3 regions of the Micromonospora sp. ATLC16 genome follow, and region 1 is predicted to be linked to each of the others. Evidence: riboswitches for the same ligand, from Rfam matches in the RefSeq annotation. Region 1 holds a riboswitch; each other region holds the start of a gene.

What was found. Region 1 has a riboswitch for cyclic di-AMP ahead of AC2CHE_RS05450 (C39 family peptidase). Riboswitches for the same ligand answer to the same signal wherever they lie in the genome.
Region 2: linked by a shared signal. The riboswitch ahead of AC2CHE_RS06570 (NlpC/P60 family protein) and the one ahead of AC2CHE_RS05450 (C39 family peptidase) in region 1 are both predicted to bind cyclic di-AMP.
Region 3: linked by a shared signal. The riboswitch ahead of AC2CHE_RS17390 (coiled-coil domain-containing protein) and the one ahead of AC2CHE_RS05450 (C39 family peptidase) in region 1 are both predicted to bind cyclic di-AMP.

The regions. Positions count from the first base shown of each region.
Region 1 covers NZ_JBXUOW010000008.1:626-10,768, forward strand. Annotated here, with positions in the region: partial or broken gene AC2CHE_RS05425 (CDP-glycerol glycerophosphotransferase family protein) at 1-605, shown strand, start outside; gene AC2CHE_RS05430 (DUF952 domain-containing protein) at 608-949, opposite strand; gene AC2CHE_RS05435 (class I SAM-dependent methyltransferase) at 974-1,783, opposite strand; partial or broken gene AC2CHE_RS05440 (helix-turn-helix domain-containing protein) at 2,370-2,727, shown strand; gene AC2CHE_RS05445 (DUF397 domain-containing protein) at 2,809-3,009, shown strand; gene AC2CHE_RS05450 (C39 family peptidase) at 3,165-4,043, opposite strand; cyclic di-AMP (ydaO/yuaA leader) riboswitch at 4,271-4,411, opposite strand; gene AC2CHE_RS05455 (hypothetical protein) at 4,689-5,447, opposite strand; gene AC2CHE_RS05460 (acyltransferase family protein) at 6,388-7,644, opposite strand; gene AC2CHE_RS05465 (glycosyltransferase family 2 protein) at 7,974-9,098, shown strand; gene pseI (pseudaminic acid synthase) at 9,089-10,141, shown strand.
Region 2 covers NZ_JBXUOW010000010.1:17,796-27,938, forward strand. Annotated here, with positions in the region: gene dcd (dCTP deaminase) at 1-468, shown strand, start outside; gene AC2CHE_RS06570 (NlpC/P60 family protein) at 561-1,595, opposite strand; cyclic di-AMP (ydaO/yuaA leader) riboswitch at 1,733-1,867, opposite strand; gene AC2CHE_RS06575 (C40 family peptidase) at 2,060-3,055, opposite strand; gene AC2CHE_RS06580 (heterodisulfide reductase-related iron-sulfur binding cluster) at 3,326-5,521, opposite strand; gene AC2CHE_RS06585 (cell division protein CrgA) at 5,797-6,063, opposite strand; gene AC2CHE_RS06590 (DUF881 domain-containing protein) at 6,287-7,096, shown strand; partial or broken gene AC2CHE_RS06595 (class E sortase) at 8,619-9,746, shown strand; gene AC2CHE_RS06600 (hypothetical protein) at 9,749-10,051, shown strand; gene AC2CHE_RS06605 (aminodeoxychorismate/anthranilate synthase component II) at 10,057-10,143, shown strand, end outside.
Region 3 covers NZ_JBXUOW010000039.1:23,341-33,483, forward strand. Annotated here, with positions in the region: gene AC2CHE_RS17370 (hypothetical protein) at 1-268, opposite strand, end outside; gene AC2CHE_RS17375 (hypothetical protein) at 497-895, opposite strand; gene AC2CHE_RS17380 (helix-turn-helix transcriptional regulator) at 993-1,319, opposite strand; gene AC2CHE_RS17385 (carbonic anhydrase) at 1,527-2,225, shown strand; gene AC2CHE_RS17390 (coiled-coil domain-containing protein) at 2,302-3,318, opposite strand; cyclic di-AMP (ydaO/yuaA leader) riboswitch at 3,322-3,453, opposite strand; gene AC2CHE_RS17395 (YibE/F family protein) at 3,620-4,966, opposite strand; gene AC2CHE_RS17400 (metal-sensitive transcriptional regulator) at 5,243-5,539, opposite strand; gene AC2CHE_RS17405 (heavy-metal-associated domain-containing protein) at 5,655-5,864, shown strand; gene AC2CHE_RS17410 (hypothetical protein) at 5,897-6,868, shown strand; gene AC2CHE_RS17415 (heavy metal translocating P-type ATPase) at 6,880-9,129, shown strand; gene AC2CHE_RS17420 (CsbD family protein) at 9,201-9,374, shown strand; gene AC2CHE_RS17425 (anti-sigma factor RsbA family regulatory protein) at 9,433-10,143, opposite strand, start outside.

The DNA of each region.
Region 1 (10,143 bases):
GGCACAACGCCGACGCCGACTACTGCTCGCTGCCGGTGGCGGAGCCCCTGCTCCGACGCCTGGTGGACCGGGGGGCCACGGTCATCCTGCGGGCCCACCCCTACACCGCGCAGAACCCGGCCTCGTCCCGGCAGTTGGCGCGGCTGCACGACCTGCTCGCCGCCGACCGGGCCCGCACCGGCCGGGCGCACCTCTACGGCGCCGCCGCGAGCAAGCTCACCCTGACCGACTGCGTCAACCGCGCGGACGCGCTGGTCTCCGACGTCTCCGGGGTGCTCTCCGACTGGCTCTACTCGGGCAAGCCGTACGCGGTGACCGACATGGGCACCGACGGCGACCGGTTCGTCGAACGCTTCCCGCTGGCCGCCGCCGGCTACGTGCTGCCCGGGGACATGACCGACCTGGACGACGTGCTGACCCGGCTGCTCGACACCGACCCACTCGCCGAGGCCCGCTGGGCCACCCGCGCCCGCTACCTGGGCGACTTCCCCGCCGACTCGTACGCCGAGGTCTTCCTGGCCGCCGCGCGGCGCGAACTGGACCCGGCCTGGACCGCACCGGCGCAACGCACCGCGGTCGCCGCGCCCGTCTCTCCCACCACTTGAGGTCACCGGCCCTCGGCGGAAACCTCCTCGTCCACCCGGGCCGCACCCGCGACCTCGTGGACCCCGCGAACCGCGGCCATAGGCAACGCCGCGTAGACGTGCGGGAACGGTCCACCGTTCGGGACGTCCTCCCACCGCAGCGCGGCACCGAGCAGGGACGCGTCGAGCGCGACGATGACAAGCTGCGGCTGATCGCCGAAGACCCGCGCCGCCGTCGCGGCCAGTTGGGATCGCGACGAGCAGTGGATGAAGCCGCTGTCCCGGTCGAACGGTGACCCGTCGAACCGGCCCGCAGCCTGGAACTCGGCCCATTCGCCCGGCAGCAGGATCTTGTAGATCAGCACGTCGCCATGCTGCCAGGGAGGCCGTCAATCGAGGCGTACGGCGATCTGGAGGGTGTTCAGGTAGTGCTTGCGTACCGTCCCGGCCGGGCGCGCGGCGATCAGGTGCCGGATCCCGTCGAACAGAGTCCGTCGCTGCCAGGGCGCGGCGGCGATGTGATTGGAGTACGTGGACAGCACGGCCAGGTACTCGTCGGCGGTGTAGTCGCGGCTCCAGACGTAACGGTGCACGGTCGGGCTGGCGAAGAACCCGCTGCCTGCCATCGCCGCCGCATCGGGGGCCGCGATCGCCTCGGGTGGCTGCGGGCCGCCCTCCCCGTCACCCATGCCCGCCTCGGCGTAGATCCGCTGGACCTGCCGGAAGAAGTCGTCGCCACCTTCCGGTGACACGTGCTCGGTGGCCACGATCGCCAGGTGGCCGCCGGGACGCAGCAGCTCGGCCGCCCGACGGTAGGCGACCTCCGGATCCAGCCAGTGCCACGCCGTGGCGGCGAAGACGAGGTCGAACGGCACGTTTTCGTCAGCTTCCCACCGCTCGAAGGGCGACACCACCACGCGCACGTCGCCCCGGCCGGCGAGTACCCGACGCGCCACGGCGGCCAGTTCCCGTCCGGGCTCCAGGCCGACCACCTGCCAGCCACGCGCCAACAGCCCACGGGTGGCCTTACCGGTGCCGGTACCGAGCTCCAGCACCCGAGCCGGCCCAACCACCAGGCGAGTCGTCTCGGCCAGGTCGGCGAACAACGACTCCGGATAGCCCGGTCGGGCCCGCTCGTACAGCTCGGCGGCCGTGTCGAACGTCGTAGCCAGCCCCGCGTACGGCTCCTGCTCCCCCATGGCTCCCCCGCAAACGTGTAAACGTCGAGGCCGATGTCACCCTGATCGTCGCATCGCCCCCACCCGCCGTTCCCACCCTAACCGCACCCACTACCGCGCCGCCCTCACCGCACCCACCGTCGGGTCGCCGCCACGCCCACCACCGCGTCGCCCCCGCGCCTCCCGTTACCCCCGCTCTCCCCGCGCCACGCGACAGGCCGGGCAGGTTGCCGTCGTACTCGACGCGCAGCAGCAGCCGGGCCTGCCCGCACGGTCAGGGTTGCCCGTCGGCACGGCAGCACCACATCGGCCGTAACGGGGTGTGCGGCACCTCGGCGTCGCACAGGTACCAGGCAATCCGGTTACGCACATCGACCTCCCAGTCGGCGATCGGAGGGGCCACCCGGACGCGAGGAAAAGGCGCTCGGGCGGCCCCGGGACAGAACCGCCCCGTCCCCTGTGGATGGGAGCGGCCCCGTTGCGTGACAGTCTGGTGAGGACGGCACTACGGTCGGAAGGCATCGACGCTGGCCACGGTGGGAGCCGGGTGCCCCGATCCGGCCCTGGGCAGCCCCTTGGCGATCTTGACAGACCCGGTGGAGGGGACATGGAACGCGAGCAGCCTTCCGACCTGCATGAGTTGATCCGTACGCAGCTTCGCCGGCTGCGTACGGCCGCGGGCATGAACCAGGAGGAGTTCGGACGGCGTACGAACTATTCGGCGTCCCTGGTGTCGGCGGTGGAGGTGGGCACCCCCCGCTGGATCGGCCGTACGCGAAGCGGGCGGACGAGGTCCTGGCGACAGGCGGGATGTTCGAGGAGTTGTTGCGGACCGCCGAGGTGCTGCGCCAGCCGGCGTGGTTGCTGCCCTACCTGGAGGCCGAGCACAACGCCCGGCAGCTCCGCTGTTATAGCCGACGCCGGTGCCGGGCCTGCTCCAGACCGAGCGCTACGCCCGCGCGGTGGCTGTCCCGGTGGGAGACGGTGCGCAACGAGGCACTGTCCGGCCGCCAGTCGATCGAGCGCATGAAGGATGTTGTGAAGCCATGGATCTGAACGGCGCGACCTGGCGCAAGTCCACCCGCAGCGGCTCCAGCGGCAACGACTGCGTGGAGGTCGCCGACAACCTGCCCGGCATCGTGCTGGTCCGCGACACCAAGAACCGCGACGCCGCCACGCTGGCCTTCACCCCGGCGGCCTGGGCGGGCTTCGTCGGCCTGGCGAAGCGGCACGCCCCGCACGCCTGACGACGCGACACCGCCCACACGTCCGACGAACCCGAGCTACGGCGAGCTGGCGACACAGCACGCCCCGCCGCTTGACGTACCGGAAACGGAAGCCCTCGGCCCGCGGGCCGAGGGCTTCCGGGTGCAGCGGAACGGGTGCAGCGGAACGGGTGCGATCAGGCCGAGTAGCCGCGGGTGGCGGCCCAGTTGGCCAGGGCGATGGTGCTGATCCAGTACGACGGGTACGAGGCGTCGGCCGAGTCGGCGATTTTCACCAGCCGGCCGGAGTCCTGGTAGCCGACCACGGCGATGTAGTGGCCCCCGGGGAACGAGTGCCAGCGGCCGTCGGTGTCGGTGACGGAACCGGCGACGTTCACCACGACGCCCCGCCCGTCGGTGACGGCGGCGACGACGTCCGCCTGGAGCTGATCCATCTGGGTCGGGGTGGCCGCACCGCCACGGATCATCGTGGTCTCGTACGGGTCGCCCTTGACGACGGCGTTGAGGACGCGGGTGGTGTCCTCGGCCGAGTTGGTGCCGGCGAAGGTGGTGCCGAGTTGGCTGGCCAGGGCGTCCTGGGTACGCGCGACACCGGCGGCGCTTAGCGCGTTACGCACCGCGGCGGGACCGCAGTAGTAGCCGTTGCTCTGGGCCTGGTGGTCGTAGTCCAGAACCTTCGAGGCCGGCGGCTTGGGTGTCGCCTTCTTGCTGACCAGGTCCGGGTCCGTGGTGGCCTTCGGTGACGGCGAGGCGGCGCTGGCCGGCGCGGCACTGCCGGGTGCGGCGCTGCTGGGTGCGGCGGTCGTCGGCGCCACCTCCACCTGACTCGGCGCGACCTCCGCCTGACTCGGCGCGACCTCCGTGTCACTGCGCACTTCGGCGGCGGCGGTCGTGGCCTGCGTGGTTGCCGGGGTGTTCCCGGTGCCGGCGAGGGCCGCGCCGGTGCCGGTGGCCAGGACGAGGGCCACGGCGGATCCGACAACGAGCTGATAGGGGCGTTCGGTGACCCGCCGGCGGAGCCGGCGGGAGAGGGTGTGCTTCAACGGTTCCTCCACGGGTTGAGGGAAGAACGGCACACCGGCACCGGCGGTCGGGTCGGCAGCAGGGCACCGACGACCGCCCGGGTGAGCGGGACAGGCCGTTCAAGGGGTACGCCCGGAAAGGACCCGGGCGGTGGCGATGACCGGGGTCAGCTCGCGGCGGTCGGGCCAGCGAGCACGGGCACCGCGGTGCCGTGGAGGCGGGGGAACCGGGGGATCACATCGGACTGCACGAGGGTTGGTACTCCTTCCGTCACCGCCGACCGGGTTAGCTGACGGATTCGGGCGGGAAGTCGCCCTACCGCAAGCCGAGGCTCACGGATTCACCCCAGTGGCGCTGTGGGTCCCCGGTTCGTGAGATCACGATTGAGCGGGTCGGCACGGCGTCGCTTCCTGCGATCGGCTACCGCACCGGACGCGCTGACATTACTGGTCGGCCACCTCGAAGCCAAACCACCCTGACCTGCTTAAACATCATCCGGCGCGGCAATTTTCGGGTACCGAAGAACTGGCATCGCTCAATGGGACCGACGGCATTCCAGGCACTTTCAGGTAGCAACCGGACGGCCGGTGAAAATCTCGACGGAGATTGCTGCGGCAATGGCCTCACCTACGAAAAGTGACCGAATTTCCGGCCATTGTGACCCAGCTCATGGAATTTCAGCCAAGCCGAGCCGGACGCCAGCGCGGGACAAGGTCGGGCCGCCCGACGGTGACCCGACCGGAGACGGGCAGCCGGTTCGGTCGGAGCCGCCCGGCGGCCACGTACGCCTCGGCGGAGAGGGCGCGGGCCGCCTCGGTGGCCAGTTCCGCCGCCCGCCACAGGTCCCGCTCCCGCTCGGCGGCCGATCGATGGGCCGCCAGGCGGTTGTCACGCACCACCCGGGCGAGGATTACCTCCTGCTCGGCCGGGTGACGCCGGGGGTCCCAGCCGGAGCGGCCCGCCAGCACATCGCTGAGCTGGCGGGCGGTCAGGTCACCACGCCAGTGGGCCGCCATCGCGGCCCGGCGCAGCCAGCGCTCGCGGGCCGCGTACTCGGCCGGGGTTCGGGGGGTGCGTGGGGTCGGCAGTCCGGCGACGCCGGCCAGCCGCCGGGCGGCGGCCTCCGCCTGGTCGTACGCGGCCCAGGCGCGGTCCAGTTCCGCCTGGGCCACCCGCCATGCCGTACGCCGTCGCTCGGCGTTCTGCCCGGCACCGGCTGCCGCGACCGCCACCTCGCCCACGTATCGGCGCAGGTCGGCCTCTTCGGTCGCGGCACGGAGCGCGTCCTCGTCGGCGGGTCTCTCCACCGGACCGGCCGGCTCCGGGCGGGCCACGAGCACGGTGAGGACGCCCAGCGCGAGCACGAGCAGGACCGACCAGATGGCGGCGGCGCGTGGCACCTCGATCAGGAACTGGTAGAGAACGGTCTTCTCCATGTCGGCACCTCGGGAAATCGGTACGGCGACGGTGGCCGTGCCGGCAGCGGATCGCGGATGGCGTCGCGGCGCGGTCGCGGGTTCGTTCGGGCGGTGCCCCCTCGTGCCGGGAGCACCGACGTCGCGGCTGGCGGCAACGGGCTGGCAGGGGCTCGGCGCGGGTGCGGCACCGAGCGGTGCGGAGGTGACGGATGGTCGCCGGGGTTCAGGCGTGCGGTGGGGCGCGGGCGGCCCGAACGCCCCCGACCGGGGCCGCCGGCGTGGCCCGGGAGATCGAACAGGCCGTCCGGGACCCGCGTGACGCGCGCAGCGACGTTGCCGAGCGCCGTCAGCCCGCACCGACCACAGGCCGTCGGCTGCGTCGCGGACACCCCGGCCGGGTCGGCGAGATCGTCGGCGCCCCGCGCGGTCGGCAACGCGCAACCTCTGGCCGAGTCCGCTGAGTCACCGGCACACCGCGCAGTAGGCTTCGCCAGGCAGACCAGGTCAAGGCATGCGACCAGATCGAACGGTACGGCCAGCTGGAGAGCGGTGGCCGGGTCGAGGGGTGCGGCTTGGCCGCGAGCGGCGGCCAGATCGACGGGTGCGCCCTGGTGCCAGCCGGCGGACGTCGGTGGCACGGGGGTCTCGATCGGTGTTGCCGTGGCCGTGAACCGGTCGGCGGCGGCCGGGTGGCCCGGCAGAGCCCAGGCACCGAGGGTGAAGGCGGCGGCGACCGCGAGCCCGGTCAGCAGCCGCGCGGCCCAGCGCGCCAACCACCACAGAGGACGGACAGGCGCGGCGGGAAGCACGTCGTCACGCTACCGCCTCGACCGCCCGGGACGCATCAGCCACCGGGCGTGTCGAATCGCCCGGCGCGTCGCCGGGTACGTCGATACGCGCAGGTCAGGATACCCCTAACCTGCCGTCCGTGATGGACGGTCTCGCCATGATCGACGCCTCAGGCGGGGTCCACACCGTCCCGGGACGACCGCTGTCGGGGCAGCCCGACCACCGACGGGCCAGCCGGCGCCTCGGAACACTCCGCGCCCGACCGCCCGGAGCGCGCCGCGCCGCCCGGCGACTCGGTACGCGCCGCGTCCGACGGGCCGGGTCGCGGCGGCCGGGAAGGGGCCAGGCGACGCATCATCGGCTGTTCCACGTACCGCTGCAGCAGAGCGGCCAGCCCCAGGGTGAGCAGCAGGAATCCGATCACCGCGAGCGGACCCCACCAGCCGGGCAGGCCGGTGCCCCAGTCGCCGGTCAAGCGCAGGATCGTCATGATCACGAAGACGTGCACCAGGTAGAACGCGAAGGAGACCTCGCCGAGCCAGACCATCGTCCGGGAGCGCAACGGCGAGCGCCGCCCGTGCACGTCCGCGTCGGCCGCCGCGGCGATCACCAGGACGTACGCCGCCGACAGCAGTGCCGCCCAGAACTCGGCCCGGATCCACTGGGAGGCCGCCACCCAGGTCAGGACGAAGATCAGGCTGGCCACGGGGAGCCGGGGCCCCCGCCAGCGGCCCCGCAGCATGAGTTCGGCCGCGGCCACGCCCATCCAGAACTCCAGCGAACGGACCAGCGGGAAGACCTGGGTGAACCACCAGCGATCCGACTCCGGCACCAGTGCCTGCCCGGGCCAGAGCGCCAGGATCAGCAGCGGCACCGCGATCACCACGGCCCACAGCAGCCACGGACGGGCCCGCCGCACCGCCGGTAGCACCAGCGGTAGGCACAGGTAGAAGAACAGCTCGCAGGAGAGCGACCAGCTGACGTTGTTGATGCTGTAGAAGTGGCCGGGCCGGGGGTCCCACGCCTGCACCAACAGGAGGTTCTCCAGCGCCGCCACCGGGTTGATCGGATCGGCGAACCAGAGCATCGCCAGCATGGCCAGCGCCCACAGCACCAGATGGTTCGGATAGATCTTGGCGAACCGGCGTCGCCAGAACCGGCGCCGGGAGGCGCCGGGCCGGGCGGACCAGACCAGCACGAAGCCGCTGAGGATGAAGAAGAACTGCACCCCGGACAGACCCAGGGTGAAGATCTCGCCCACCACCGCCTGCGGGCCGGGATCGGCGATGATGCGCATGGTGCCGGCGTGGAAGCCGAAGACCAGCAGCGCGGCGATCCACCGCAGTCCGGTCAGCGACGGCAGGCGGTCGGCGTCCGTACGCTCGCGTGGGGTGGTCGCCGACGCCGCGAGGGTAGTGCTCGTCATGCCCACCTCCCGGTTCTCGACCACATCACCCGCACGCCCATCTCCTCGTGGCCGCCGAGATGGCGGCAGCAGCCGGCCTCCCGTGGCAACCGGTCGGCGCAGCCCGCCGGGCACCCTACCTCGGCTGGCAGGCAACTGCCTGGCTCGGCCGCCCTGCCGCACTCCGGAGCGACTCCCGCCGCGGCATTTGTCCAGATCGATGACCGGCAGCCCTTCAATCGAACAGGTGCCCGTCGTTAACCTGGCACTCATCGGCTGTTCAAAGACTCCACCGCACCCGGCCACGTCAGGTTCCAGCTTCGTCAACCCGGGTGGCCGAAGGTTTCCGGGTGGTCACACCGCCGACGCCAACGCCGCTGCTGAGCATCGTCGTGCCGGTTTACGGCGTCGAGGCGTACCTGCGCCAGTGTTTGGACTCCATCCACGCCGACATTCCAAGTGCCGAGGCGGCGCAGGTCGAGGTGATCGCCGTCGACGACGCCTCACCGGACCGGTGCGGTGACCTGCTGCGCGAGTACGCCGCCGAGCAGCCCGGGCTGCGCGTCCTGCACCTGGACCGCAACGTCGGCCTCGGACCGGCCCGCAACGCGGGCCTGGACGTGACCACCGGCCGGTACGTGTGGTTCGTCGACAGCGACGACTGGCTGCCGACCGGCACGATCCCGACCGTGCTGGACCGGCTGCGGGTGGACCGCCCCGACGTGATGATGGTCGACCACCTGCGGGTGCACGAGTGCGGGCGCGAGGAGGTGGACGCCAGCAGCCGGCTGCTGCGCCCGGCCCCCGACGTGGTGCGGCTGGCCGACCGGCCGCACCTGCTGCGGGTGCAGCACACCGCCTGGAACAAGGTGGTACGCCGGGAGTTCATGGCCGAGTTGGGGCTGCGCTTCCACCCCGGCTGGTACGAGGACATCCCGTTCAGCCACCCGCTGCTGATCGGCGCGGAACGCATCAGCGTGCTGGACCGGGTCTGCTATCTGTACCGTCAGGGCCGCCAGGGAGCGATCACCTCCACACGTAGCGGTCGGCACTTCGACTCCTTCGAGCAGTACGACCGACTCTTCGCCTGGCTGGGTCGACGGCATCCCGACGGGCGCTGGCACGCCGAGCTGTTCGACCTGATGGTGAACCACTTCCTGGTGCTGCTGGGCAACGACGACCGGTTGCATCCGCATCTGCGCCGGGACTTCTTCCGCCGGGTCGCCGCGCACTACCGCAGGTACCTGCCCCGCGGCGGCTACCCCCGACCAGGTGGAGTGCCGGGGCTCAAGCACCGGCTGGTCGGCCGCGACAGCTACCTGGCGTACGCGGCGCTGCGGCGGGCCCATCGGCTCGCCGGCCGGCTCCGCGGCAGCGCCGGTGGGGATGCCACGACGGGCGGGTCGGCACCGGCACCGGGCAGCCCGGCCCAGGACCGCAGCTTGGTAAGCACGCACGGAAACGGATCGGAATGACGTTCAAGATCGGGTCGCATCTGGTCGGCGCCGGAGAGCGCCCCCTCGTGGTGGCCGAGATGTCCGGCAACCACAACGGAGACCTGGACCGCGCGCTGTCCATCGTGGATGCCGTGGCGGCCAGCGGCGCGCACGCGCTGAAGCTTCAGACGTACCGGCCGGACACCATCACCATCGACGTGGACACGCCGGAGTTCCGCATCTCCGGCGGGCACGAGCTGTGGGGCGGGCAGAACCTCTACCGGCTCTACGAGAAGGCGCACACCCCGTACGAGTGGCACCGGCCGATCTTCGAGCGGGCCCGCGCCCTCGGGCTGACCGTCTTCTCCTCCCCGTTCGACGCCACCGCAGTGAAGCTGCTGGAGGAACTGGACGCCCCGGCGTACAAGATCGCTTCGTCGGAGCTGGTCGACCTGCCGCTGATCCGGCTGGTCGCGGCCACCGGCAAGCCGCTGGTCATCTCCACCGGGATGGCCACCCTGGCCGAGATCGACGCCGCCGTACGCACCGCCCGCGACGGTGGTGCGGGCGGAATCATCCTGCTGGCCTGCACCGCCTCCTACCCGGCACCGCCGGCCGACAGCAACCTGCGCCGCATCCCGGTGCTGGCCGACGCGTTCGGCGTGCCGGTGGGTCTGTCCGACCACACCCCGGGCATCGGGGTGCCGGTCGCCTCGGTGGCGCTCGGCGCCTGCTTCATCGAGAAGCACGTCACGCTGGACCGCGCCGACGGCGGGGTGGACTCCGACTTCTCCCTCAACCCCACCGAGCTGGCCGCCCTGGTGGTCGAGTCGGAGCGGGCGTACGCGGCACTGGGCGGCACGGCGGTCGGGCCGACGCCGGCCGAGCAGGAGGGCCTGCGCTTCCGGCGCTCGCTGTACGTGGTGGCGGACGTGCGGGCCGGTGACGAGGTGACCGTGCACAACGTCCGCTCGATCCGCCCGGCCGGTGGACTCCCCCCGGTGGAGATCGACCGGGTGCTGGGCCGCCGGTTCACCGCCGACGTGGCCCGCGGCACCGCGCTGAGCTGGGACCTCGTCTGACC
Region 2 (10,143 bases), on a different contig from region 1:
AAACTGTTCCGGGTCTTCAACAACCACCTCTACACCCACATCGACCCGGCGACCCGACAGGATGACCTCACCTCCACCGTCGAGGTGCCCGACGGCCAGGCGTTCGTGTTGCACCCGGGCGAGTTCGTGCTCGCCTCGACGCTGGAGGTCATCTCACTGGGCGACCAGCTCGCCGGCCGCCTCGAAGGCAAGTCCAGCCTGGGACGACTCGGCCTGCTCACGCACTCCACCGCCGGCTTCATCGATCCCGGCTTCTCCGGCCACGTCACCCTGGAACTGTCCAACGTGGCCAATCTGCCGATCACCCTCTGGCCGGGCATGAAGATCGGGCAGCTCTGCATCTTCCGGCTCTCCTCGCCGGCCGAGCAGCCGTACGGGTCGGCCGTCTACGGTTCCCGCTACCAGGGCCAGCGCGGCCCGACACCGAGTCGCGCCTGGCAGAGCTGGCGCACCTGGCCCACCCGGTGACACCGCAGCCGTTGAGTTACTGCGCGCACCAGTAGGGAGCCCGCCTCGCTGCGGGAGCGGATCCTACGGCGGTACGCCGAGCCCCGGCCATCTCAGCCGGGCCGACCGAAGCTGTGCACCGGGCTGCTGTCCAGCCGCTTCATCTTCACCGGCTGACCCGCCCGGGAGGCGTGCACCACCCAGCCACCACCGACGTACATGCCGACGTGGTGCAGGTCTCGGTAGTAGAAGACGAGGTCTCCGGGGCGCAGCGCGCCGCGGCTGACCGACGCGGTGACCTGACGCTGCCTGGCCGCGTTGTGCGGCAGCGCGACACCGGCCCGCGACCATGCGGCCAGCGTCAGCCCGGAACAGTCGTACGCATCGGGTCCCTCGGCGCCCCAGGAGTACGGCTTGCCGATCTGGGCGCAGGCGAAGGTGACCGCATCCCCCGCCGCTCTGCCGGGGTAGCTGGCCGGACAGGGCGCCGGCCGCAGCGGCCCACCGCCGCCCTTCCCGTACGCCCGTAGCCGGAGCCGCTGCAACCTGTCGATCTCGGTGTCGATCTGTCGCCGCTTCGCCGCGAGATCGGCCTCGGCGCGGGTCAGCTGATCGACGGTGCGGTCCAGCCCGGCCTTGGCCGCGACGAGTTCGTCGCGCAGTTCACTCGCGTGCCGGACGTCCTGCTGCTGGACCCGGGCGTACCGGTCGAGCAGGCCGAGCTGCTCGACGACCTCACCCGGCGACCGGCTGCCGAGCAGCACGTTGACGGCCCGCACCTGTCCGCCCTTGTACGCACGGGCGGCGAGCTTGCCAACCCGATCCATGGCCTCGTCCACCTGGCGTTGCAGCGGCGCGATCCGGGCGGCCAGGGCGTCCGCCTCCCGTCGCTTGCCGGCCAGGTCCTGCCGCGTGGCGTTGTGCTGCTCGATGACGGGTTCGAGCCGGTTCCAGTCCTCGTCGATGCGGCGCTCGATGTCGGCGACCGTGGGATCGGCCCAGGCGGCCGCCGCGCCGCCGGTCAACATCACGGCGGTCGCGGCCAGGGCGGCGGGGATGCAGCGATACCAGCGAAAACGCGGCGCAGCCGTCGGCCGGCCGGACAGTTCCGGACGCGTTGACGGCGGCCGCGGGGCCTGGTCTGCCACCTGGCTCAGCACTCCTTCTTCCCATACCGCCTACCGGGTCAGGCCCGGTGCCGAAGTCCCTGGCCGGCCTACGTCGGCCCGGGCGAAGGCCGGCCACGTTAGGGATTGCCGGACCGCCGCCTGGACTCCGCCTCGGCTCGACCGAGGACTTCGGCGCACAGGGCCTGGCTGACGGGTTCGGGCGGGAAGGGGCGCCCTACCGTGACGGGCACGGATTCACCCGGGTACCTGGTTCCCCGGCTCGCTCACGAGCGATTCGGCGGTGTCGGACCGTTACCGCCCGGGGTGGGCGGATCTGCCAGCGGCCGACGATTGCCCAGCGTAGGGACGATCGGCGTCGATACGCAACACAACCGCGCCGTCACTGTGGGTGCTGACATCCGACAACGACGAGGGCCCCCGTCGACTTGACCGGGAGCCCTCGGGCGATCCTGCGCGACCGCTCAGCCGACGCTGGTGGCGGCTCAGCCGGGTCGGCGGAAACCGGCGACCGGCATGGTCGTGATGGGCGAGACGTTCACCGGCTTGCCGGCCCGTGGCGAGTGGACCATCTGGTTGTTGCCCAGGTACAGCCCCACGTGGCTGACATCGCTGCGGAAGAAGACGAGATCGCCGGGACGGGCGTCCGAACGGGATACGGCCTTGCCCTCGTTCCACTGGGCACCCGTGTAGTGGGTGAGGTAGATGCCGGCGGCCTTGTACGCGTACTGGGTCAGACCGGAGCAGTCGAACGAGTTCGGGCCGGTGGCACCCCACACGTACGGCTTGCCGACCTGGGCGCAGGCGGTACGGATGGCCGTGCGGGCGGCGTCGCTGACCACACCGTTGATGGTCGGGCAGTTGGTGGTCTTCACCGTGGTCACCGGCAGCGACTTCTCCAGTCGCTTGATCTCGGCGTCGATCTGCTTCTTCTTCGCCGCCAGCTGCTTCTGCTTCGCCTCCTGATCGGCGATCAGAGCGTCGAGCTTGGCCTTCTGGTCGTCGTACTTCTTGCGGATCTTCATGACGCCTTCGAGCTCGTGGCGCTCCTGTGACGCCAACCGATCAAGGAGGGCCATCTGCTCGCCGAGCTCGTTCGGCTTGGTGTTGAGCAGCACAGCACCGATCTCCTTGGACGGGCCGGTGATGTAGTAGCGGGAGGCGAGATCGGCAACCCGGTTCATCGCCAGCTCGGTCTCCAGGGCCAGCGGCTGGATCTTCTTCTCCAGGCTCTTCGACTTCTGCTTGTTGACCCGCAGCTGGGAGCGCACCTTGTTGTACTGCTCGATGGTGGGCTCCAGCTTCTGCCACTGCTTGTCGATCTGGGCCTCGATCTCGTCGACCGAGGGTTCGGCGTACGCGGGGGCGGCGAGCAGGCCGGCACCGACCGCGGCGGCGGCGACGAGGACGACGAGCCCACGGGCGGCCCTACGCAGGCCACCCGGACGAGATCGCCCTGGCGCACGACGATGAGAGGGCATGGTTGCCACCGGCAGCGTCTCCTTTTTTGAAACCGACCACCGGGCGTCCCGCGAGCGGTAAGGGGCGGGGACAGACGACCCATGGCGGTCGGTGCCCAACATTAGGGAACGGTAGGTGGGGAATCAAGGCGACCGACGGCTCATTCACCTTTGCGCGACGGTACGCATACAAAGGGTGTTGGCCAATTCGTAACAGTTACCCACGTCAATTAGAAACCGGGCGGGCGGCACCCTGTCAGGGTATCGCCCGCCCCGCTGGGTGGCCGGCGGTCAGCCGGCCACCGGCGCGCTCTCTCCGGTGCCACCGACCCGCTCGGGCTTGACGGACCGAAGCAGGACGCTGGCCACGTCGACCACCTCGACCTGCTCGCCGGCACCCTTGCCGTTGACCCCGTCGCTGAGCATGGTCGAGCAGAACGGACAGCCGACGGCGACCGTCCTCGCTCCGGTGGACATGGCCTCCTCGACCCGGTCCACGTTGATCCGCTTGCCGATGCGCTCCTCCATCCACATCCGGGCGCCACCGGCACCACAGCAGAAGGAGCGCTCGCTGTTACGCGGCATCTCGGTCAGCTCACCCTCGATCGCGCTGCCGAGCACCTCGCGTGGCGGGGTGAAGACCCGGTTGTGCCGCCCCAGGTAACACGGGTCGTGGTAGGTGACCCCACCGGCGACCGGCTGCACCGGGGTGAGCCTGCCGGTGGCGACCAGGTGGGCCAGCAACTGGGTGTGGTGCACCACCTCGAACTCGCCGCCCAGTTGGCCGTACTCGTTGCCAAGGGTGTTGAAACAGTGCGGGCAGGTTGCGACGATCTTGCGCTTGGCCTTTTCCCGGCCCTCGAACGCTTCGTTCAGGGTTTCGACATTCTGTTGCGCGAGCATCTGGAAGACGAACTCGTTGCCGATCCGCCGGGCCGGGTCGCCCGTGCAGGTCTCCCCCTCGCCGAGAATGGCGAAGGAGACCCCTGCCTCGTTGAGCAGGGTCGCGACGGCCCGGGTGGTCCTCTTCGCCCGGTCCTCGAACGCACCGGCGCAGCCCACCCAGAAGAGGTACTCGAAGTCCTCGACCTCACCGACACGCGGCACCTCGAAGTCGAGCCCCTTGGTCCAGTCCTCCCGGGTGTTCTGCGGCGCCCCCCACGGGTTGCCCTTGTTCTCCAGGTTGCGCAGCATCACGCCGGCCTCCGAGGGGAAGCTGGACTCGATGAGCACCTGGTAGCGACGCATGTCGACGATGTGGTCGACGTGCTCGATGTCCACCGGGCACTGCTCCACGCAGGCGCCGCAGGTGGTGCAGGACCAGAGCACGTCGGGGTCGATCACACCGCCGGACTCGGCGTCGCCGATCAGCGGCTTCTCCGCCTCGGCGAGCGTCAGCACGTCGAGGTGGGCGAGCTGGGCCGCGGTGGCCTTCTCCTCGCCGGTCAGATCCTTGCCGCCACCGGCCAGCAGGTAGGGCGCCTTGGCGTACGCGTGGTCGCGCAGGCTGAGCATCAGCAGCTTCGGCGAAAGCGGCTTTCCGGTGTTCCAGGCCGGGCACTGCGACTGGCAGCGGCCACACTCGGTGCAGGTGCTGAAGTCCAGCAGGCCCTTCCAGGTGAACTGCTCGACCTGGGCGACGCCGAACTGGTCCTTCTCCGGGTCGGCCTCCTCGAAGTCGAGCGGCTTACCGTCGCTCATCATCGGCCGCAGCGCGCCGAGGCCGGAGCCGGCCGCGCCCGGCTTGCGCTTGAAGAAGATGTTGGGGAAGGCGAGGAAGCGGTGCCAGGCGACACCCATCGTCACGTTCAACGAGATCACGATGACCCAGGCCATCGAGATCGAGATCTTGACGAGCGCGGCGACGCTGACGCCGGAGTCCCAGGCCGGCAGCAGGGCACCGACCGCGTGACTGAGCGGGGTGGCCCAGGTGGGGTACTCGAAGTGATCGGTGGCCACCTTGAAGCCCCGGATCAGGAAACCCATCACCAGTACGGCGAAGATGACCGCCTCGACGAAATAGCCCTGCCACATGGTGGAGCCGATGAACCGGGACCGCCGTCCCGCCTGATTCGGCCGGTTCGCCAGCCGGATCCCGATCAGGACAGCGATGCCGACAACGCTAAGAATGCCGAGCCACTCGGTGACCAGCCCGTAGAGGGTCCAGCCACCGATCAGCGGCAGGCCGCCGGTCGGCGACACCACCTCGAAGTACGCCTCAAGCACCAGCAGCGACAGCACGATGAAGCCGACCATCACGAACCAGTGCGCCGCGCCCACCACGCTCCAGCGGAGCATCCGGGTGTGCCCGGCGGTCTCCGCCAGCATGGTCCTGGTGCGGCTGACCGGGTCGCCGGAGCGGGTCGGATCGGGCTGACCCAGCCGGATGACGGCCACCATCTTCGAGACCGCGCGTACCGCAAGCCACACCGCAACGGCGGTGATGGCGGCCGCGAGGATCGTGGTGACGATCTGGACGCTGCCCATCGAGTTGGCCTCCCGGTCTGCTGCCTGTCGAGCGGCTCGGCGACCGGGGCGTCGGTGCGATCGTCGACCCACGCCGCCGCACCTCAACCTGATCGGTCGATGACCTTGCTCCGCTCGGTCATGCAGTGCAGCCTACGCGCAAGGTTACCCAACAGTAACGTGAGTCATCTCGCACCCGGGGCCACGCTGCCCTGCGCACACCTTAGGAGGCCGACGGCACCGCCGCTCGGGCGGGCCGCCGGTGGCACCGGACAGTCAGGGGCCTGAGCTGCGGGTCAGCGCCAGCGGGAAAGCACGATCAGGGAGGCGACCATCGCGCCGAACCCGACCGCCAGGTTCCAGTACCCCAGCTCCATCACCGGGTACTCCTGCTCGGAGAGGTAGTAGACCACCAGCCAGCCGATGCCGAAGACGATCAGCGACACCGCCAGAACCGGCAGCCAGACCGGGCTGGGCTTGTTGGTGGCCGCGGTCGTCGCCGTCGGGCGGACGTCCGTAGGCGGGGTGTACACCTTCTTCTTGCGGACCTGAGACTTGGGCACGGCGCTCTCCAGAGGGGTTACGACCTCGTCCGGCCTGACAACCGGGCGCGAGGGCGACGGTCCATGGCCAATAATGTTCGAGAGCTAGCGTAGTCCGGAAGACCCGTCCGATCCACGAATGAGGTAAGACCGGTACCGGGCAGCACCGGAAACCGGGTAGCACGGCTGGCGCCCCGCCCGCACCCGGGTGGCGTCGGAGCGCGATGACGAGGGGGACTGGCCCGTGGAGTACACGTCCGGCGCAGCGTCGTGGCAGAAGGCGCTGCGTCGACTCGTCGCCGGGTTGCTGCCTCGGCGGCCACGTCAACGCCGGCCGTTCTGGTCGATAGGTGTACCGCTGATCGCCCTGGCGGCCGGTCTGCTCTTCACCACGACGGCCACGACCGCGGGCGGCACCGCCCTGCGCGAGGACCGCCGCCCCCAGCTGACCGAGCTGATCGAGGACCGCCGTGCGCAGGTGGCGGCGAACGAGAAGCGGGCCGCCACGCTGCGCGGGGAGTTGGAGAACCGGACGGCCGTCCTCGCCAACTCCGACGGCCCGATCAGCGAACAACAGCAGCGGGCCAACGCCAGTAGGGCCGCCGCCGGTTTCACCGCCCTCACCGGTACCGGCCTGTCCGTCGAGCTCAATGACGCACCGCAGCTGAGCAACCTGCCCGAAGGGGCCACCAATGACGACCTGGTTGTCCATCAGGGCGACGTGCAGGCGGTGGTCAACGCGCTCTGGGCCGGCGGCGCCGAGGCGATGTCAATCATGAACGTGCGCGTGCTGGCGACCAGCGCGGTACGCTGCGTGGGTAACACCCTGCTGTTGCACGGCCGGGTGTACTCCCCACCTTTCAAGATCGTAGCAATTGGCGATCCCGCCGCACTCCGGCAGGCCCTCGCCGTTTCCGAGGGAGTCCGGTGGTTCAGGGACGCGGTCGACAACTACCAACTCGGCTACTCAGAGACCCCTGGCACGGTCACGGTGCCCGCCTTCGAGGACTCCACCACCCTGCGATCGGCGACGGTGCCGGCGGTGCCGCAGTGAGCGCGCGGTGAGCCCGCAGTCCGACGGTCGGCACCGCGACCAGGCCGACGAGCCCACCGCCTTCATCCCCAAGGTCGAGCGGGGCGGGTCCACCGACGTCCGTGCGACGGGGGGCTGGCCCGACCCGGTGCTGCCCACCCGGTCCGGGCCGTCCCAGGCACCGCACGATCCGCCGCCGACCGCAGCTCCGCGGCCGACCGATCAGGCTTCGGCCGGGGGCCGACCGCCGGACGGCCAGCGGCCGACCAACTCCGGCCGCTTCGACGGTGACGCCGAGAACCCCTCGCCGGCCGGCGGCCGGTGGGACGCGCCAGCACCAACGGACCCGCCTGCCCGAAGCACGACCACGCCCGGCGCCCCGACCGGCTGGAGCGCGCCTGCGGTGCCGGAGCGGGCCAGCGCGCCGACCGCCGACCGTCGGGGGGCGAGCCCGGGCCAGGAGCAACCGACCGCGCCCGGACGTTGGGACACCGCCCCGGCCACGGACCGCCGGGCGAACCAGTGGGACGCTGCGGCGACCACCGGGCGCAGCGCCAACCAGTGGGACCCGGCACCGGGCAGGCAGCGTGCGGTGAATCCCGACGGTACGGCGACGCAGTGGGACGCCGCGCCCGGTCCGGTTCGGGACGCCGCCGGCCGGCAACCGGACGCGGCATCCGACGACAAGTGGCATGGCGTACCCCTGCCATCAGGTCAGCCGGACATTCCGGTCGGGCCCACGCCGTGGCGCGGAGCCTTCCAGCCGGCTCGGAGCGTGGGCGACCCGGAACAGCCGACCAGCACCCGCCCGGCCGGCGCGGACGCCGGAACTCCACCGCCCTGGCCCGGCGCCCAAGCCCAAGCCCAAGCCCAAGAACAAGCGCCCGGCCCGAACCGGAACGGCACCGGAACGGCACCGTCCCGCGGCGGCCCGACCTGGCCCAACGGTGAGCAGCCGAGACAGCCCGCCGGAGCCACGCAACCCGCCGCCGTGCGACCGGCCACGCCACCGTCCGGTCAGTCGCCCCAGCCTTCGCAGCCGACGCCGGCACCGCAGCTCGGTGCACCCAACGGCGATCACGCGCCGCGCTCCGGAACCGGCCCGGCAGCCCCGGCACCGCACGCGCCACCTCCCGGTGTCGGGCAGCCTGCCGCCGCAGCGCCGGCACCGCGCGCGCCGTACTTCGGACCGGCGAGCGGGGCGGCGGAGCCGCCGCACCCCGGACGGCCGGGTCCGAACGGCTTGGCAACGCGGCCGGCGCAGGCTGGCCAGGACAGGTCCGCACCGCATGTGGCACGCCCCGAGCCGGCAGGCCAGGACCGGCCCGGCGGCAACGGTCCGACGTACCCGGCGGTGCCAGCTCAGCCGCCGGCCACACCGTCCTGGTCGGCTGAGGCTCGGCGCACGGCCGGTGTCGAGCCGGCACGACAGTCGCCGGATCACGCATCCGGCCAGGGTGACTGGTCCGGTGAGGGACCGACCGCGCTGATGCCGAAGGTCGGCGACGTCGCCGGCTCGGCAGCCGGCGGCCGAGGGACGGAGCCGACCAGGGCGACACAGGCGACGAACGGACACCCCGGTGCCGCCGCCAGCCCGGGCAGCCCGGCGGCCACTGAGCGTACGGTCGCCTCGACCAACTCCACCTCGGGGCAGCAGGCCCACCCCGCGACCCCCGGCCAGCCCACGGCGCCCGGGCAGAATCCCGCGACCGGCCAGCCGTCCGCGCCGAGCCGATCGGCCGACCCGGCCGCGACCGCACTCATCCCGGCGGTCACCGGGGCCCGGCCGGGTACTCCGCCCGTACTGGACTCGACCGCCCTGATGGGTGCCGTACCTCGGCCCCCCGAGAGCGAGGAACCGCCCGATGGTGCCGACCAGCCGGCCGAGGCCTCGAAGCCGAGGCGCGGCGACCGGGTGGTGCAACTTCGCCCCCACCAGACGGGCGAGGGCTACAAGAGCGTCTACTCGGAGCTGACCCGACCGTCGCTGTGGTCGCGGGTGCGCACCGGTCTGCGGCTCAGCGGCGAGTTGTTGATCACCTTCGGCCTGGTGGTGCTGCTCTTCGCCGGCTACGAGATCTGGGGCAAGTCAGCGATCGTCGACGCCCACCAGGGCGAGCTGAGCGAGCAGTTGGCCGAGGCGTGGGCACCCGAGCCGGTGACGGACCCTACGGTGTCCCCGTCGGCCAGCCCGTCCACCAAGCCGAAACCGGCGGTGCAGGGCACACCGATCGCGGGCCTCTACATACCGAAGTTCGACAAGGAATGGATCGTGGTCGAAGGGGTCGGCCAGCAGGACATCCGGTACGCGCCGGGGCACTATCCGGACAGCGCCATGCCGGGCAAGGTGGGCAACTTCTCCGTGGCCGGGCACCGGAACCGGGCCACCTTCTGGCGGCTGGACGAGCTGCGCGAGGGCGACCCGATCCTGGTCGAGGGCCGCAAGGAGTGGTACGTCTACCAGGTGACCGAGAGCCTGATCGTCAAGCCGACGCAGGTCGAGGTGGTGGCTCCGGTGCCGGGCCGGCCGGGCCAAAAGCCGACCAAGCGGATGCTGACCCTGACCACCTGCAATCCGAAGTTCGACAACTACGAGCGGCTGATCATTCACGCCGAGTTGACGCGTACCCAGCCGAAGGCTGAGGGACGCCCGGCGGAGCTGGGAACCTGACCATGTACGCCTGGATCTGGCGCAAGCTGCCCTTCGGGCTGCCCGGCAAGCTCGTCGGCAGTCTGCTGCTCGCCACCACGATGGTGGCGTTGCTGTGGTACGTGGTGTTTCCCTGGGCGGAACCGCTGCTGCCCTTCGACGACGTGCAGGTCACCCAGGACGACTCCGGCGTACCGAGTGCGCCGGAGGGCGACGTCGGACCCGGAGACGACGGCGCGGTCGACGACGCGCCACCAGGTGACGAGCACGATCTGCCGTACGACACCGACCGGAACAACACCCCGCCGCCGGAAGAGGACGAGTGAGCCCGATGCGCGTCCTGGTGATCGACAACTACGACTCGTTCGTCTTCAACCTGGTGCAGTACCTCGGCCAACTCGGCGTCGAGTGCGAGGTA
Region 3 (10,143 bases), on a different contig from region 1:
CGTCGCGGCGGTGCCGGGCCGTCGCGTCGGCCCGCTCCGCGGCGATCGTGACCTCGTCGGCCCAGCGCTCCTGGTCACGTCGTTGCTCGGCGTGGTCGGACCGGCTCGGCAGCGCGGCCTCGCGGATGCGGGTGCCGGCGTCGAAGCGGAAGAGTCGAGGTCGTAACAGCAGGCCGGTGACGGCGAGCATCACCACGCCGAGCAGGCCCAGCCAGATGGCGGCGGCACGGGGCGCGTCGAGCAGGACGGAGGAGAGAGCGGTACGCATCATCAACACCTCGCGGTCGGGGTGGGTCGTCGACTGTGATGGACGCGGATCGTGACGGCGGGCCGGCTACCCGGAGCGCGGCTGATGCCGTTCCCGGGCGGTCGGATCGGACTCACCGGGACGTCCCGGGATCACTGCGGCGGTGGCGCGATGAGGTCGACCGGCCGCTGGGCCTGGCCGGCGGGCGGCAGTGTCACCTGGCTCGATCGGTCGGCCGGACCGCGTCGGTCAGCCGGTGGGTGGGCCGCGCCGGGTCGGCTCGCCAGCACGGACGGCGGGCACCGGGGCGACGCGGTGGTCGATCCGGGTGGCGTCGGCCGGCGTGGCGTCGGCACCTGCGGGCGACAGCGGCGCGCTGTTCGCCGAGACCCGCCAATCCTGCCCGGCGTCGACCGCCCGAGCGGGCTCGACGATGGGCTGGACGGCCGACATCGCGGTGGATGGCGAACCGTCGACGACCGCGGCGCTCGGTGGTGGTATGGCGGTGGGCCGGGCCGGCGGATCGGCCGTGACGGCCCCGCCGAGACCTACGGCTAGCACCAGGGTCGCCAACGCCAACCGGGTCAGTTCACGGAGTGCGCACAGCATCGCCGGCCACAGTGGACGGGCGAACGCTGGAGACGACACGGGATCCAACCTATCCCGCCGTCGGCGTGATCGCAGCGCGGCGATCGTTCCGGGTGGGTGAAGCGCGCCACGTCGTCTGATCAGGAGGGCCGTCGGCTCAGTGGTCGGCGGGGTTGGTCACCTGCTCCTTGGTGAAGAGGGCCAGCAGGTCACCCACCTGGTGGTCGGCCTCCGCCGGGTGGCGGAACCGCCCGGCCGGGTTGAGGGTGTACTCGTTGCGCCGGCCCACCCGGGTGCGGTGCAGGTAGCCGCCTGCCTCCAGGTCGGCGACGATGGCCTGAGCGGCACGTTCGGTGACGCCGACCTCCGTAGCGACGTCCCGGAGCCGGGCGGTGGGGTTACGGGCGATGGCGAGCAGGACGTGCGCGTGGTTCGTGAGGAAAGTCCAGTTCCGCACGCTTTCCCGTTCTTCAGTGCTCGCCATGCCGCCATCGTATGACCTGCCGTCCGAGTGCCCCGGCCCGCGTCGTTGCCGGCCCCGGTTCGGTCGAGCGCAAGCGTCGACTGATGCATGAAATACATATCACGTAAAGCTTGACGTGCGTCATCCCGCGTGTGACCGTGATGGCAGCCCGTGACCAGCGCCGGCCGGGATGACCAGGCATTCCTCTCAGAGATGAGGTGCAGCCGGATGAGTCGACCCGGAACGCTCGGTTCCCAGCCCGGACCGGACCGTGAGCCGTTCACCGCGGAGCTTCCCGGTGCCCCGCAGCGGGCCCTCGCCGAGTTGCTCGCCGGCAACCGGCGGTTCGTCACCGACGCACTGCGGCATCCCAACCAGAACGCTGGACGACGGGCCGCCCTCGCGGCCGAGCAGCATCCCTTCGCGGTGATCGTCGGCTGCTCCGACTCCCGACTCGCCGCCGAGATCATCTTCGATCGCGGGTTGGGCGACCTCTTCGTGGTGCGTACCGCCGGGCACACCGTCGGGCCGGAGGTCCTGGGCAGCGTGGAGTACGCGGTGGCCGTCCTGCGTACGCCGCTGGTGGTGGTGCTGGGCCACGACTCGTGCGGCGCTGTCCAGGCGGCCCGCGAGGCACTGGCCACCGCCACGACGCCGCCCGGGCATCTGGGTGCCGTGGTCGACGCCGTGGTGCCGAGTCTGCACCGGGCAGAGGATGCCGGAGTGCACGACCTGGACGGCATCGTGGACATCCACATCGCCCGGACGGTCGAGACGATGCTGGCCTCCTCCGCGACCCTCGCGGCCGAGGTGGTTGCCGGGCGATGTGCGGTGGTCGGCATGTCCTACCGGCTGGCCGCCGGTGAGGTGCGGGCGGTCGCCGCGGAACCCGCCGAACTCGGCGGTGCGCTGGCGACCGCACCCTGATCCGCTCGGTGATCGGACCGAAAGGGCCGTCCCGCCACGGCTGGCGGGACGGCCCTCGGTGCGTCGCGTCGGGCGGTCAGAGCAGTGACACGTGCACGTGGTCGGTGTGGTTGGACGGGCCGCTGTAGGAACTCCAGCGCTCCGTGGCCGCGAACCAGATCTGCCGGTTCCAGATCACGTAGTAGATGCCCAGCCGGTCGGCGTTGCGGACCAGGAAGGCCGCCAGGTTGTTGCCGTAGATCCGGGTGTCGTTGTTGTGCCACGGGCTGAAGCCGCTGTTCTGCAACGACCAGTCACAGGCCCGGCCCTTGGGATGCTCGAACTTGTCGCCCGGTCGGAAGCAGCCGACGAACCGGTTGAACCCGGCCCGCTTGACCTCCTTGTACATGTGCAGCGTCCGCGGCGTGATGCAGCCCGACGTGGTGGGGTCGTTCTGGCTGCACGACTCGGGCTTCCAGCCGCCGTCCGAGGACCGGTTCGGCGCGATCCTGGCCACCGGCGAGGTGGCGTCCACCAGTCCGCCGGTCAGGCCGACACCGCCGACCAGCCGGAGGGACTTCTCCGCCTCACTCTTCTTGCGCGCCATGTCGTTGGTCAGCTTCTTCTGCTCGCGCACCTCGGCGTCGAGCGCGAGCTTGGCCTGCTCGGCACGAAGCTTGATCGCGTTGACCTCGCCCAGCTTCTTGTCGTTGACCAGGTTCAGCTCGTCCAGTGCCGACGCGCGGTTGATGAACGAGTCGGGTGCGCCGCTCTGCAACAGCATGGCGATCGCGCCGACCCGGCCCGTCCGGTACGACTGGGTGGCGATCTGAGCCACCTGCGGGGAGAGCGCGTCCAGGTCGGCCTGGGCGGAACGGACCTCAACCGCCAGTCGGAGCTGGCGCTTCTTGGACTTCTCCAGCTTGGCCTTGGCCTTGGAGTAGTCCCGGGTGGTCGCCTCGATCAGATCGTTCAGCATCGGCGGGTCGTCGTCGTGCTCCGCGGGTTTGGGGTTGTTCGGTGCGGCCGGCGCCGGCATCGGACCAGCGAACACGGCGAACGCGGCGAACACGGCCACCACGGGCGTCAGCCAGCGGCGTAGGGGTGCCGTCACTGTTTTCCCTTCCATCGACCGCCGACCGGGTTAGCTGACGGGTTCGGGACGGAAGTGGCCCCTACCGCTCTCGCGGATTCACCCCACGTACTCGGGTCCTCGGCTCGCCTCGCGGCGATTGGGCGGTGGCACCGCAGGCGCCGCTGCGCGCCTTCGGCGATGACCGGCAGTGAGGTTACCTGAGGGTCCATCTGTGCTTCTACGCCCCGAACCCGACGAGATGCGTCATTTCGTAATCGCTCTGCGTGACCAGCGACACGATTACGAGCCGCATTGGCAGGGGCGGTCACGTTGAGGGGTGTCACCATGTGGTGTCCGTGCTCCTGTCCGGTTCGGGCCACCCCGAAGGGGCGGCGGGGGACGTGTTTCGGTTGGGTGGGGTGCTCAGAGCGCGGAGCGCCTCGGCCCGGTCCGTCGCCGGCCGGGGAATCACGGGGGTGGACGCACCGCTGGGGACGCCGGTGTCGCCGCGTCCGGCGGTGGTGACGACCGCGGCCAGCGCGGTGGTCAGCGGTACCGCGGCGACCAGCCCGAGCGTGGCGACCACGCTTCGGACGATCTCCGTGGTGAGGAACTCGCTGGTCAGGATCTGCCCCAGCGCACGGGAGTCCGCGGTCAGCAGAAGCAGGAGCGGCAGCGAGGCGCCGGCGTACGCCAGCACGATGGTGTTGACCACCGAGGCGATGTGGGCCCGCCCGACCCGGGTGGCCGAGCGGTACAACTCCCGGCGGGAGAGGTTCGGGTTGGCGTGGCGCAGCTCGTTGACCGCGGCGGCCTGGGTGACAGTGACGTCGTCGAGGACCCCCAGCGAGCCGATGATGATGCCGGCCAGCAGCAGACCGTGCAGGTCGACGTCGGCGCGGAACATGGACAGGGTGGTGGCGTCCTCGCTGCCGAATCCGGTCAGGTGGGTGGCCCCGGTCGCGGCCAGCCCGAGCAGCCCGGTCAGCACCAGACTGGCCAGCGTGCCGAGCACGGCCACCGAGGTCTGTGCGGATATGCCGTGGGTCAGGTACAGCACCACAAACATGATCAACGAGGCGCCGACGATGGCCACGGCGAGCGGCGGCTGGCCGGCGCTGATGCCGGGCAGCACGAAGGTCAGCAGGATGGCGAAGCTGGCGGCCAGGCCGCCCAGCGCCGCCAGGCCCCGCAACCGCCCGAAGGCGACGATGGCGGCGGCGAAGAGCACGGCCAGCCAGATCAGCGGCTTTCCGCGCTGGTGCTCGGCGATGTTGTAGGAGCTGATCGAGGGGTCCTCAGGGTCGATCAGCGAGACCAGGATGACGTCGTCGTCGACCTCGACGTGGGGCGCCCCCGGCCCGGCAGGGACAGGTGTCTGCACCTCCTGTCCGGCGTCCGGCCCGGTCTGGACCCGGACGGTGACCGTGCCGCAGGGACCGTCCGCGGCCGTCGGGGTGCCCTCGGGCACCACCGGGTTGGGTGGACAGGGCTCGCTGACCACTCGGATGACCGTGCCGTGGTAGCGGGGGGCGTCGTCGGTGGCCTCCGGGCGGGGGGCGTCCCGAGGCCAGAGCACGATGGCGGCGACCAGGGTGGCGAGGAACAGGGGGACCACGGTCACGACGAGAATCCGCCGCACCCCGGGTGGGGTGGGCGGAGCGGAACGGGTGTGGTCGGCGCCCATTCAGTGTCTCCCAACGATTTCAGGGCTGAGTACGTGTCGACGGGCGAGACGGTTCAGTGCTGCCGGCCGGCGATCTGGAAGGGCAGCCTGAATGGCCCGAACGTGGCGGGGTGGCTGCGTACCGTGAGCTGTGGCTTGGCCCGGGACGACCGTGGAGGCGTGTGCCCGGCAGTGACCGCGGGCGGCGCGGCACGGATTTCGGCTGGCCATCGTGTGCGAATGGTAACCAGCCCGACCTGCCGACGCAGGTCGCGAGGGGTACGTCGGCGGGTCGGCTCAGCCGCGCTTCATCAGTCGGCCCACGGCGGCCATCATCTCGGCCGCCATCTCGTCGGCCCGACCCTCGGCGGCGCCTTCGTGCATGCAGTGCCGGGCGTGCCCGTCGAGCAGGCCGAGGGCGACCTTGTCCAGGGCGGCCTGAATGGCCGAGATCTGCGTGAGCACGTCGATGCAGTAACGGTCATCGTCGACCATCTTCTCGATGCCGCGCACCTGGCCCTCCACGCGGCGCAGCCGGGCGAGGAGTTGATCCTTGCTGGCGGTGTAGCCACGGATCGGCGCGGGGGTGCTCATGCGGGCAAGGATAACCTACCCCTGGGGGGTATGGTACGGTCGGTGCGAAGGATACCCCCTGCGGGTATAAGGGCGGGTGGTCGACCCACCCTTCCGAAGAGGTGAGGAGAGTGCCATGGTCAGCACGACGTACCAGGTGCAGGGCATGACCTGCGGACACTGCGTCAACGCGGTCAGCACCGAGGTCGGTGCGCTCGAGGGTGTCAAGGACGTTCAGGTTGATCTGGCCGCCGGTCGGGTCACCGTCACCAGCGACCAGCCGCTGTCCGACGACGCGGTACGTGCCGCCGTGGACGAGGCCGGATACGAGCTCGCCGACGCCTGAACTGGTCGGCGGGCGGAAACCGAGGGTCAACCATGCATACGGCGACGAAGCTGAGCGGCTTCGTGCTCGGCCTGGCGGCGGTGTTCGGCGCGGCGTACGGGTTGGGGCAGCTGACCGACCCGGTCAACGTGGTCGCCACCGGCCACGACAGCGGGGGCGCGGACCACAGCGGTGGTCCCGGCCACGAGGGCGACGACAGCCCGGAGCACGCGGCCGGGCACCTGCCCGGCGGCCTGCTCGTTTCCGACCGTGGCTACACCCTGGTGCCGGTCGACGCGTCACCGGGTGAGTTCGCGTTCCGGATCACCGGCCCCGATGGCCGTCCGGTGACCGGGTTCGACGTCACCCACGACGAACGGATGCACCTCATCGTGGCCCGCCGCGACCTCTCCGGCTTCCGGCACGTCCATCCGGAACTGGCCGAGGACGGCACCTGGCGTGTCGCCTCGCCGCTGGGCTCTGCGGGGGTGTGGCGGGCCTTCGCCGACTTCGTCCCGACCGGCGGCGACCCCCTGACGCTCGGCGTCGACGTGACCGTCCCCGGAGCACTGACCGAGCGACCGCTTCCCGCCCCGACGAGCAGCGCCACGGTCGACGGTTACACAGTCGTCCTCTCCGGCACCCCGCAGCCCGGGCGTGCCACGACGCTGACGCTGACCGTCAGCCGGGGCGGCGCACCGATCACCGATCTGGAGCCCTACCTCGGCGCGTACGGTCACCTGGTGGCGCTGCGTCGTGGCGACCTGGCATACCTGCACGTACATCCGGAGGGCGAGCCGGGAGACGGGCGGACCGCCCCCGGCCCACGGGTCAGCTTCGCCACCGAGTTCCCCTCGGCCGGCGCGTACCGGCTCTACCTCGACTTCCGCCACCGGGGTGTGGTGCGTACCGCCGAGTTCACGGTGCAGGTCGGAGACCCGGGCGGCACCACCGGGCCGGCCGACCGGCCTGCCACCCCCGGGTCCGCGGACGGGCACGGGACTCCCGGGCACGAGCACGACTGACGGGACCAACAATGAGTACGAGCCGACCCCTGACCGCCGCACCGCACCTGATCGAGTTGGCCATCGGCGGGATGACCTGCGCGTCCTGCGCCGCCCGGATCGAGAAGAAGCTCAACCGGATGGACGGCGTGCAGGCCACCGTCAACTACGCCACCGAGAGGGCGACCGTCTCCTACGCCGACCCGGTCACCCCGGGCGACCTCGTCGCCACGGTCGAGAAGACCGGTTACCGGGCCGCCCTGCCGCCGCCCACCCCGGCCGCACCAGCGGTCGCCGCCGAACCGGCGGACCCGCTTGCCGCCCTGCGTACCCGGCTGTGGGTCGCGGTGGCGCTGAGTGTGCCGGTGATCGCGCTGGCCATGGTGCCGGCCTGGCAGTTCACCCACTGGCAGTGGCTGTCGCTGACTCTGGCCGCCCCGGTGGTGGTCTACGGCGGGCTGCCCTTCCACCGGGCCGCGCTGGTCAACCTGCGGCACGGCGCCGCGACCATGGACACCCTGGTGTCGCTGGGCACGCTGGCCGCCCTCGGCTGGTCGGTCTGGGCGTTGTTCCTCGGCACCGCCGGCACCCCGGGGATGACCCATCCGTTCAGTTTGGACATCGGCCGTACCGACGGCGTCGGCAACATCTATCTGGAGGCGGCGGCCGGGGTGACCGCCTTCATCCTCGCCGGCCGCTACTTCGAGGCGCGGGCGAAGCGAACCGCCGGGGCGGCCCTGCGGGCCCTGCTGGAACTGGGCGCCCGGGACGTGTCCGTGCTGCGTGACGGGGTGGAGATCCGGATCCCGGTCGACCAGCTCGCGGTGGGCGACCGCTTCGTGGTGCGGCCCGGCGAGAAGATCGCCACCGACGGGACGGTGGAGGAGGGTTCCTCGGCGGTCGACGGCAGCCTGGTCACCGGTGAGTCGGTACCGGTCGAGGTGGCAACGGGCGACGCGGTGATCGGCGGCTGCGTCAACGCCGGCGGCCGGCTGGTGGTCACCGCGACCCGGGTCGGTGCCGACACCCAACTCGCCCAGATGGCCCGGCTGGTCGAGCAGGCACAGAGTGGCAAGGCCGCCGCCCAGCGGCTCGCCGACCGCGTCTCCGGGGTGTTCGTGCCGATCGTGATCGCCCTGGCCGCCGGCACGCTGGGCTGGTGGTTGGGCAACGGCGCCGAAACGGCCGCCGCCTTCACCGCCGCCGTGGCGGTGCTGATCATCGCCTGCCCGTGCGCCCTCGGCCTGGCCACCCCGACCGCGCTGCTGGTCGGCACCGGGCGGGGCGCTCAGCTCGGCGTTCTGATCAAGGGGCCGGAGGCGTTGGAGTCCACCCGGCGGGTGGACACCGTGGTGCTCGACAAGACCGGCACCGTGACCACCGGCCGGATGAGCCTGCTCGCGGTGACCCCCGCATCAGGCGAGCGACGCGACGAGGTGCTGCGGCTGGCCGCGGCCCTGGAGAGCGGCTCGGAGCATCCGGTCGCCCGGGCGGTGGTGGCCGGTGCCGCCGAGGTCGGCGTGCTGCCGCCGGTCGCCGACTTCGCCAACGTGGCCGGGTTGGGCGTCACCGGCACCGTGGCCGGCCGCCAGGTGCTGCTCGGCCGGGCGCGGCTGTTGGATGAGCGAGGTCTGGTCGTACCGGATGATCTCGCCCGGGCAGCGACCGACGCGGAGGCGGCGGGGCGCACGGCCGTGCTGGTCGGCTGGGACGGCCGTGCCCGTGGCCTGCTCGCCGTGGCCGACCAGGTGAAGCCGACCAGCCGGGAGGCGGTACGGCGGCTGCGTGCGCTCGGCCTCAGGCCGGTGCTGCTCACCGGTGACAACAACACGGTCGCCCGGGCGGTGGCCGGCGAGGTGGGCATCGACGAGGTGATCGCGGAGGTGCTGCCGACGGAGAAGGTCGAGGTGGTCGCCCGGTTGCAGGGGGAGGGCCGGGTGGTGGCGATGGTGGGCGACGGCGTCAACGACGCCGCCGCGCTGGCCCAGGCGGACCTCGGCCTGGCGATGGGCACCGGCACCGACGTGGCGATCGAGGCGTCCGACCTGACTCTCGTCCGGGACGACCTGCTGGCCGCCGTGGACGCCATCAGGCTGGCCCGCGCCACGCTCGGCACGATCAGGGGCAACCTGTTCTGGGCTTTCGCCTACAACGTCGCCGCCCTGCCGCTGGCGGCGGTCGGGCTGCTCAACCCGATGATCGCGGGGGCGGCGATGGCGTTCTCGTCGGTGTTCGTGGTGGCCAACAGCCTCCGGCTGCGCCGGTTCCGCCCTGTTTTTTGAAATTTTCTGGTTGGCTGATGCCGGGCTGGGTACCTAATTGACGTAGCGACACGGATCCCCGGGAGGGTGACATGGGCGTCGAGGACAAGTTCAACAACACCACCGAGAACGCCGGCGGCAAGATCAAGGAAGGCGTGGGTCGCGCCACCGACGACGAGCGCCTAGAGGCCGAAGGTCGCGGCGACCAGACGAGCGCCAAGCTCAAGCAGGCCGGCGAGAAGATCAAGGACGCGTTCCGCAAGTAGTCCAGGTACGCGACGAACCGCCGGGCCGGTGCACACCGGCCCGGCGGTTCGTGTGTGCTCAGGCGCCCAGCGGTCGGCCCGCGGTGAGTCGCAGGGTGAACCCCTGCTCGTCGCTGTGGTGGGTGACGTGGTTGCACGACTGGTGGGTGATCCACAGGCCCAGACCGCCCGGCACCCCGTCGGCCGACGGCAACAGCCCGGCGTACGAATCCTGGGGGCCGGAACCGACGTCACTGACCGTGGCGACGATGCGGTCCGCGCCCGCCCACAACCGGAACCGGACTGGGGGACGGCCGTGCCGCAGCCCGTTGGTGACGGTCTCGCTGACGGCGACGACGAAGTCGTCGAACTCGTCATCCCGTAACCCGCCCTGGCCCACCTGGTGCACCGCCGCGCGGGCCTGCGCCGCCGTCGGGCCGAGCAGGTCAACCAGGGGCGGGGTCGTCTGCATCGGGTCGGGCGGCATCGGGCGCGTCTGGCGCAGGAAGGTCTCCGGCGGGACGTAGTCGACACTCGGCAGGTGCCGCCCGTCGGCTGCGGCGAAGCACGGGTGAGTGGCGGCGACGTCCGCCAGCACCCCGGAAGCGGTGGTCCGGGTGTCGTAGGCGCACATGCTCCACAACGGCCAGTCGTCGTACGCGTGGTTGACCGCCGACTCGTACCGGGCCCACCAGTCCCAGGTGGGGCCGAGACCGAGCGGCGGCACCTCGCCGATGATCCGGATCTGGGTGGCGCCGTCGGCGACCAGATCGGCGAGAAGCTGGCGGTA